Regions from separate parts of the Ureibacillus sp. FSL W8-0352 genome, predicted to be linked through region 2. Evidence: riboswitches for the same ligand, from Rfam matches in the RefSeq annotation. Region 2 holds a riboswitch; each other region holds the start of a gene.
The links. A riboswitch is a leader RNA that binds a small molecule or an ion and turns the genes downstream of it on or off. The one in region 2 is predicted to bind cobalamin.

Region 1 (3,160 bases), 1.3 Mb from region 2:
ATTTTTACTCGGATCCGGTATCGTTACAGCTTTGCCTCTTTTATGGTTTGGTATGGGGGCGCAAAAGATTCCACTTTATATGGTCGGGTTCATACAATATATTGCCCCAACCATTAGTTTAATTCTTGGCGTACTTATGTTTGGAGAGTCATTTACAATAGATCATGCCATCACTTTTGCATGTATCTGGCTAGCCATAGCTATTTTTACTTTCCCAACTATTCGTCAAATCATAAAAAAACGAAAAGAACCAACAGGAGATCCAAATGTAGGCGGCATTTAGAAAAGATTGTTGTGTATCCTTATTTCATTAATGAAGTTCAATACAAATACGATTCTTAGAACGAAATTAAACCCTTTCTCGAATGGTCAAGAAGGGGTTTTTTTATCTTATAAAATGTTTCGTATATTTCCTATAAAAAGCTCGCAAGCCCAAGCGATATCAATATAAATGGTGGTAAGAATGCCACTTGCTGAACCCACTTTTTTTGCGACAAAAACACCCCTAATTTAATACCAATGGAAACACACAATCCACTCATAATGGCAACGAATATGGCACATATAAGGGGTGGATAGCCGAGCATCGCAGCACCAAGTCCAGTACTAAAAGCATCTAATGATAGGGCCAAACCAAGTAAAAAGGCTTCTTTTTTTGAAATAACACCCGAGTTATCTAAATCCGCTTCTTGTGGTTCTTTTAAAATGGTAATAATGATCCCTAATTTTTGCAGATGAATTTTCCATTGTTTTTCTTGTGGAATACTTTTATTTATTGGAGCATTGTCAGGTGATCTCTTCTTAGAGCGGATGACATTCACTAAATTAAATAGCCCGATGGAAATTAATATGAATCCTCCAATTATTTTTGCAGTCTCAGGAGTTAAGTACGAACTTAATACATTTCCAATAGTCATGGATGCTAAAACCATGATTCCAGAACAAAACATGATGATGAATATTGCTATGAATGGAACGCGAATACGACTTAATCCATAAGAAATTCCGAGGCCAAAACTATCCAAACTTACAGCAACCGTTAATACGATTAATCCAATAAAAAAAGCAAGACTATTTTCTCCTCTAATTAGTGATTAAGCTTATTGTATGAATGTTTATGGGAGATGTGAGGAAGTTCTTGTATTACATTTTGTTCTCTTTTTTATCGTAAGATTAGGGGCCTGTAGAAATATTATTACTACCCTCATCGATTCCTAACAAAGATTGTAGACATTTGTGTTTTTTTGTATTATAATAAATGAAACTTAATATTGCTTATTTAGGTGTTATATGGATTAATTCCAATGATATAACTTAAAAGGGAAGTTTGGTGAAATTCCAACACGGTACCCGCCACTGTAATACAGAGCAACTTGCATGATGTCACTACTTTTAATAGTGGGAAGACGCAAAGAGCGATGATGTTAGTCAGGAGACCTGCCTATAATAAGAAAACACACAAAACCCACGGGATATGGAGAGGAGTGTTTACGGAAAGTATATCTGTTAATGAAACTTAAAATAATATATCTTTTGTGGGCATTTGAACCAATGTGGTTTAAATAGCCTTTTTTATTGCCTTTTTCTTAAAGCGATTTTCTTGAATTCCAAAAGCAGTTACAAATGACCAATATTATGTGTGTGGGGGGAACTATGAAATTTAAAGAATATCTACTGTTAGCCATCCCTTTTATGATTTCAACGGTTACCCAGCCACTACTTGGAGCAGTAGATACCGCTGTAGTTGGCAGACTTGAAAATGCATCATATCTTGGCGGAGTAGCAATTGGAACAGTCATTTTTAACACAATGTATTGGCTATTTGGATTTTTAAGAGTGAGTACATCCGGTTTTTCGGCACAATCGTTGGGAAGTCGAAAAGAAAAAGACCGATACGATGCTTTTATTCGCCCCTTCGCAATGGCACTTATTTTGAGTATTCTCTTTATTACATTTCAATCAGCCATAAAAAACATAGCACTCTTAATTTATCAACCCTCACCAGAAGTGGCCATTCATGCAACAACCTATTTTAATATATTAATTTGGGGAGCGCCCTTTGTGCTAATAGGTTATGTGAACTTAGGATGGCTCATGGGACGGAAACATGTTAAAGAGACTTTATTTTTACAAATATCTATGAATCTCATAAATATAATTTTAGATATTGTATTCGTCTTTGCCTTTGAAATGTCTATTGCAGGAGTGGCCTATGCAACGTTAATTGCTCAGGCGTATGGGTTTATTCTTGGAATCTATTTTGTATTGAATAAATTAAGTTTAACGAGAATATTCCAATTAAGAAACACACTATTAGATAAGGTAACCTTTAAAAAAATAATAGGGGTCAATGCGGACCTTTTTATTCGAACGGTTTGTCTTTTAGTCATGACCAATATGTTTATTGCAAAAGGCGCGGAATTTGGAACAGTAGTACTCGCGGCAAATGCTGTGCTTTTCCAAATCCACTATATCATTTGCTATTTGTATGACGGTTTAGCCAATGCCTCTAGTGTGTTTGCAGGGAAATATGCTGGAGAGAAAAATGACAAAGCCTTTAGTGAAATGCTATCTATATCGAATGTTTGTATCGTTGTACTGAGCATCATCATCTCATTGAATCTCATCTTTTTTAAGGAACCAATCCTATCTGCATTTACGGATATTGAAAGTGTGCTTGGGACGAGTCATGACTATTATGTCTGGCTTATAATACTACCTTTTGCCATCGGAATTGGACTTGTTTACTATGGAATATTTACTGGGTGTACATACACTGGACCGATAAGAAATTCAATGATTCTATCTCTAATTGTATTTCTAATAGCATATTATTTCTTTATCCCAAACTATGAAAATCATGGATTATGGTTAGCTTTTATCTTTTTTTGCCTCGGTCGAAGCGTATTTCTTATTCTCTATTTAAAACAGCTTATCAACAATATCTTTCTCAAGAGAACAGGGGAAAAATGGACGTGACAAGATGAAAATTTCTGTATTTAAAAGATTTGGCTCTATAATATTTGGTGTTGGTGAGTATAAACCAGCACCAATTTTTTTGAACAAAAAAATGAGACAGTGACAAAACTCTGGTAAAATGTAATCGCCAAAACACATTTTCCAAAGGAGTTGTGTCACATGTCTCACCATCATTCTATAC
Region 2 (3,160 bases):
CATAAATTTTTATCCGCTAATAAAACAAAGACCCTCGACTAATTCGAGGGTCTCAATTATTATGGGTTGGCTTTTTCAAGGGCAAGTCTTAAACCAAAACCAATCAAGATGGCACCAGTAATTCCTTCGATAACTTTTTGAGTGCGAGCATTTTTTATAAATGCACTAATATGATCGATTAAATAAATATAGAAAATGAACCACAGGGCCGTAAGAATGGTATAAGTAATTCCCATAATAAGGAACGGCATAAATGTATCGCTACTAGTATTTACAAATTGAGGGAAGAAGGTTAAGAAAAATAGTGCAACTTTAGGGTTTAATATATTAGTTAAAAATCCTTGTTTGAAACAAGATGTATTACTCAATGTACCTTCTTGCACAAATTCTACCTCTACTTCATCTTTCTTTTTTCTCAAAGACCAAAAAGTTTTAATTCCAAGATAAATTAAGTAAATGGCTCCAACATACTTAAAAATAGAAAATAAAAAGGCTGATTTTACAATGAGCGCAGATAATCCTAATATCGCGGCAGTAGTGTGAATTAGCAGGGCACAACAAGTACCTAAAGCAGTTTTCATTCCGCCAAATTTGCCACGAGTAACAGTGTTTTTAGTGACGATGGCAAAATCAGGGCCAGGTAAAAGGATTAACAAAACACACATCAACACAAATAGAAAAAAGTTTTCCATCATTTCATTCCTTTCGAACACGAAATTTCAGAATATTTATTGTTAAATTGTATTCAGTATTAGTGTTTTTTTCAATGGCCAGGAGCAAGATAAAAAACAATTATTTTACAAGGTACGGTTATTCTACTATAATGGCACTAGAACGAATAATTGAATAACAAACAAATAGGTTTCTTAAATGTAAATTCATTACATTTAAGACTAAGAGGGAAGTTGGTGAAAATCCAACACGGTCCCGCCACTGTAATCGGGTAGGAATGTTACGATTATCCACTGTGTTTTTAACATGGGAAGGAGTAACAAACCGATGATCCGTAAGTCAGGAGACCTGCCTATTTGTATTTTAAACATCCTTCGAGGAAAGGGATGTTTAAAGAGCAGATACCAATTGAATGTATATGTGTCATTATGCATATGGTTAGAGTATACATATCTGCCTTTACAACGCTTTCCAAGAGGGGGAAGCGTTTTTTATTTTTTATAAAAGGAGGAGACGAAAGATGTTAAAAATGAATCGAGCAATACTTCTAGCATTAGTTTTATTATTAACCATCCCATTCATTGCTGGTTGTGCTAGCAATGAAACAAATGATAACACCCAGGAAACGGTGACAAAAGAAAACGAATCGAAGAATGCTACTTTCCCAGTTACATTTACTGATGATGCAGGCAGGGAAATTACGATTGAAGAAGAACCAGAAACAATCGTTTCCATTCAAACAAGTAATACGGAAATTGCCTTTGCTCTTGGACTAGGCGACAAAATTATCGGTGTTTCAGATTATTGTAATTACCCGGCTGAAACAGAAAATATTACAAAGGTGGGAGGACAGGACATTAATGTGGAGCTAGTTCTATCTCTACTTCCAGATATAGCATTAGTGACAGATTATCATTACAAAGCTCATCCGACGGTATTAAAACAATTTGAAGAGGCGGGTATTCAAACCATCGTCGTTGGTAGTGCAGCATCTTTTGAAGATGTTTATGAAAACATTGAAATGATAGGTTTAGCCACTGGAACAAAAGATAAAGCTTTAGAGATTATTGCTGATATGAAAAAACGTCATGAAGCCATTAAAGAGAAAGCGAAAGCCATTGCAGATAAAAAAAGAGTTTGGGTTGAAGTATCACCAGAACCAGATATTTTTACGACTGGAAAAAATACATTTATGCATGAAATGTTAGAATCCATCCAAGCCATTAACGTAGCAGGTGATCAAGTAGGATGGGTAAAGATGAATGAGGAAGAAATAGTAAAATTAAACCCGGATGTGATTATAACGACATACGGCTATTATATAGAGAATCCAAAGGAACAAGTACTTGCTCGTGATGGTTGGCAAGCGGTTCCTGCGGTAAAAAATGGCGAAGTTTACGATGTGGACAGCGATACAGTAACAAGACCAGGCCCTCGTTTAATTGAAGGAGTCGAGACCCTTGCGAAACTTATTTATCCTGAAATTTTTGAATAATAAAATTGGTTGGATTTATGTAGGGAGTGGTATTCTTTTTGCCGCGGCAATCATTTTAGGTTTATTTATAAGCAGTGTACCCGTTGCTGTGGAAAAAATTATCCAAATAATATTTGAGAAAACCCTCCATATCACTTGGATGGAAGTACCAAAAAATGAGGAAATGATTATTTGGAATATTCGATTGCCGAGAGTCATCCTTGCCTTTTGTGTTGGGGCATCCCTATCGCTAGCGGGGGCTGCTTTCCAAGGCCTTTTACGAAATCCATTAGCAGATCCATATACAATTGGTGTATCATCAGGCGCCTCTTTAGGAGCAGTGTTAGTTATATTTTTCCAAGTTACCATAATAGGATTAGGAAATTTTACGCTTCCAATCGTCGCAATTGTAAGTGGTTTTATCACTTTATTAATTGTATTTGGGTTGGTAAGGCTAAGCAGTAGAAGTTTAGCAATCGAAACGATTGTGCTTGCAGGTATTATCGTCAGTTCCTTTATCAGTGCCATTGTCTCTCTAATCATTTCATTGGGAGATCGAGATGCAATGACCCAAATTCTTTATTGGTTATATGGGAGCGTTGGAATGAGAGGTTGGGAATACATACAACTCATCATCCCGTTTATGATATTGGGGACATTCATTTTGTTAATTCATTCTCGAGAATTAAATGCCTTTGCACTTGGTGAAGAGGCTGCAGATCATATTGGTGTCAATGTCAAAAGAGGCAAGACTATGATATTAATTGGTGCATCGTTATTAACTGGAGCATCGGTTGCTGTTTCTGGTTCCATTGGTTTTGTTGGTCTCGTCATCCCTCATCTTGTACGACTCCTTGTTGGACCAAATCATCGACATGTATTACCGTTGTCATTTATCATTGGTGGTACTTTTCTAATGTTTGCGGATTTGCTGGCTCGAATTGTTATTGCACCGCGAGAATTGCCAATTGGAGTTATAACAGCGATTATCGGTGCACCGGTATTTGCGTTTCT
Region 3 (3,160 bases), 720 kb from region 2:
TTTTAGGTATTTCCCCCACCGATAAAGTCCCTTGCCACTCCAGCGTTTCCAAGTTTCTTCGCCATCGGGTCGATCCCGGTGTATGGGAAGCGTTATTGGATCATGTCCTTCAACGGATTCAAGAAGATGGGTTCTTGTCTCCAGAGACATGGGCAACGGATGAAACAGAGTTAAAAGCGAACGCCAATAGACTGAAACGCATCCAAGTGATTCAGACGATGGTGGAGAAAGAAGACGAGGACGTGTTACAACTGGTCAATGAAAAACGACAACAGCATGGAAAAAAACGTTAGCTCCCAAAGCAGAGAAGCTGGTAACCAAAAAGATGATCTGTAGCGTCACAGATCCAGATGCTGGGCTATCGGTCAAACATGATCCGCGTGGTCTCTTTGCGTTCCACGATCATCGAATCGTTGACACCTTGCATAATTTTATTTTGGATGCTTACGTGACTGCCGCCACCGTGCCTGGTCATCGTATTTTGATGGAGCGAATCGAGCGTGTTCAACATCGAGTAGGATATTCTCCTAAAGAAATCGTGTTAGACGCTGGCTATTATAACGCCCGACTAGCAAGAGAATTAGAGAAAAAAGGGATTTTGGCGTATATGTCGTATCGACGTTTTCATCGAAAGGAACATCCCGATTGTCGTTCCGTAAAGTTCCAGCAAGTCACAGACGATGTGTATGCGTGTCCCTGTGGCGTAAAGTTCACGTATTCCACGTCCACCCGTTCTGGATATCATGAGTACAAACCAGCAGTAAAAGGAAGTTGTGTGGGATGTCCTGCCGCAAAAGGCGCAAAGGATCGTGTATTTCGAGTTTCCGTTCATCAAGATATCTACGAACGAATGCGGAAACAACGATTATCGATGAGAGGAAAAGTGTTGCGATCGGTACGTCCATCGACGATTGAGCGAAGTTTCGCCGAAAGCAAAGAACTCCACGGTCTTCGTTTAACACGATACCGTGGAGTCCAGCAGAAGGAGTTTTGACAAAGGATGTCAAATATAAGACATGGCAAGGAGGAGATTGTGATGAAAACAGCTGATTTATGCGATGAATTTTTAAGTGAATTGCAAGTATGCCAGCTGCCGATGCAATCTTACGGCGGCAAAGCGGAATTTTCCGGACCGATCGCGACGGTCGATGTATTTGAAGATAATGTGCTCGTTCGTGAGGCGCTCGAAACTGTTCCAGCGGGCACCGTATTGGTCGTAGACGGAAAAGGTTCGCGAAATTGCGCGCTGCTCGGAGACCGTCTTGCCCAGATCGCTTGTGAGCGCGGGCTTGCCGGGGTGATTATTCACGGATGCATTCGCGATTCCGCAGAAATCGCCAATATGCCGCTTGGGGTGATGGCGATTGGCACTTGCCCGGTGAAAAGCAAAAAAGAAGGAAAGGGAAAACGGGACATTGCGCTCGAATTTGGCGACGTTCGTTGGGAGCCAGGCGCCTATGTGTACGCTGATCAAGACGGGATTGTATTGGCGAAAACGGACTTATTGAAAAAAAGTGGTTGACGATGTTTGAAAATTTGTACTACTATGAATAACAGAAATGTTCTTTGAAAAATCGACATTATATGCCAAACAAATAAGGTGCCTTTCTCATTAGAGAATAGGCTTAAAAGGGAAGTACGGTGAAAATCCGTCACGGTACCCGCCACTGTGATGGGGAGCTTTGTTGCATCATGTCACTGAAGGAAACTTCGGGAAGGCGCAATAAAGCGATGATCCTAAGTCAGGAGACCTGCCTTATTTGTTCGGACGGATACCTACGGGATTATAGGTAGACGTGCGGGAGAATGGTATACTTTTTTTTCTATATTTGTATGCATTTTTCTGCACCTCTGCGTATAGAGGTGCTTTTTATTTTGCAAAAAAGGAGAGACTCAACATGACAACATGGAACTTAATCGGAATGAAACATCATGTGCTGATTTGCAATGGAGGCAGCTGCATGCGTAAAGGGGGAGAAGAAGTAACGCTTGCCATCCGCGAAGAAATCGCGATGCTGGAGTTAGATGGCATTGTACATACGACGCGGACTCGCTGCAATGGCCGTTGCCAAGACGCGTGTGTAGTCATCGTTTACCCTGAAGGCGTATGGTACAACGGTGTGACGCCGGAAAAAGCAAGGGAGCTTGTGCGAAGGCATTTGCGAGATGGGGAATGGTTGGAAGAAACGATAACGTACCGTTATGAAGAGAAGCAAGGATTGATGATGTCAAAACAATCAAACGCCCCTCTAGGAATCTCGAAATTATGTAAAGCAACGGGAGGAACGAAAGCATGAAAAAATGGAAAGTCGCCCTTTTCCTTTGCGGTTTAGTCGTCTATTTTACGTTTACCGGCAGCACATCGGCATTTGCGATGCATATTATGGAAGGATTTTTGCCTGTTGGATGGGCGATTTTTTGGTGGCTTGTTTTTTTGCCATTTTTGATCATCGGTATGCGTTCACTAATTCGGATTACACGCGAGCATCCGGAACTAAAGCTGCTCATTGCGCTGTCCGGGGCATTTACGTTTGTGCTGTCCGCCTTAAAAATTCCATCCGTTACTGGGAGCAGCTCACATCCAACGGGGGTAGGACTCGGTGCGGTGCTGTTTGGCCCATGGACGATGGTAGTGATGGGAAGCATTTTATTGCTGTTTCAAGCGTTATTGCTGGCACATGGCGGATTGACGACATTAGGGGCAAATGCCATGTCCATGGCACGTCGGCCCGCTTGTGGCTTACGGCATTTATCGTTTTAGAAAAAAATAGAATATATCGCGACGCTGGACGATTTTTTTCGCTGCATTTTTCTCTGATTTGGCCACATATGTTGTCACCTCATTGCAATTAGCGCTGGCGTTCCCGGATGCGACAGGTGGGGTTTTCGCTTCGTTTGCCAAATTTGCCGGCATTTTTGCTATCACGCAAATACCACTGGCGATTACAGAAGGGCTGCTTACGGTCGTCGTTTGGAATTTCTTAACCACTTACAGTAGCGGCGAACTAAATCAGTTAGAGAGGGGAGTGTAATATGAAGCGAAGTCTTTTTCTTCTTGCTATTGCTGTTTTACTGGTAGTAGCGCCGTTATTGTTCATTCATCACTCTGATTTTGGCGGCACGGATGGCCAGGCGGAAAAAATGATTCAGAAGCTCGCTC

Region 1: another riboswitch for cobalamin. It lies ahead of NST98_RS07570 (MATE family efflux transporter); the one in region 2 lies ahead of NST98_RS13740 (ABC transporter substrate-binding protein).
Region 3: another riboswitch for cobalamin. It lies ahead of NST98_RS10255 ((2Fe-2S) ferredoxin domain-containing protein); the one in region 2 lies ahead of NST98_RS13740 (ABC transporter substrate-binding protein).

The regions. Positions count from the first base shown of each region.
Region 1 is NZ_JBBOQT010000001.1:1,469,351-1,472,510, reverse strand. Features, by position in the region: gene rarD (EamA family transporter RarD) at 1-283, shown strand, start outside; gene ytaF (sporulation membrane protein YtaF) at 414-1,049, opposite strand; cobalamin riboswitch at 1,265-1,459, shown strand; gene NST98_RS07570 (MATE family efflux transporter) at 1,654-2,979, shown strand; gene NST98_RS07565 (ISL3 family transposase) at 3,139-3,160, shown strand, end outside.
Region 2 is NZ_JBBOQT010000001.1:2,723,866-2,727,025, forward strand. Features, by position in the region: gene NST98_RS13735 (LysE family translocator) at 60-692, opposite strand; cobalamin riboswitch at 843-1,042, shown strand; gene NST98_RS13740 (ABC transporter substrate-binding protein) at 1,193-2,167, shown strand; gene NST98_RS13745 (FecCD family ABC transporter permease) at 2,133-3,160, shown strand, end outside.
Region 3 is NZ_JBBOQT010000001.1:2,004,885-2,008,044, reverse strand. Features, by position in the region: partial or broken gene NST98_RS17320 (transposase) at 1-982, shown strand, start outside; gene rraA (ribonuclease E activity regulator RraA) at 1,037-1,522, shown strand; cobalamin riboswitch at 1,582-1,773, shown strand; gene NST98_RS10255 ((2Fe-2S) ferredoxin domain-containing protein) at 1,899-2,297, shown strand; partial or broken gene NST98_RS10250 (energy-coupling factor ABC transporter permease) at 2,294-3,032, shown strand; gene NST98_RS10245 (energy-coupling factor ABC transporter substrate-binding protein) at 3,034-3,160, shown strand, end outside.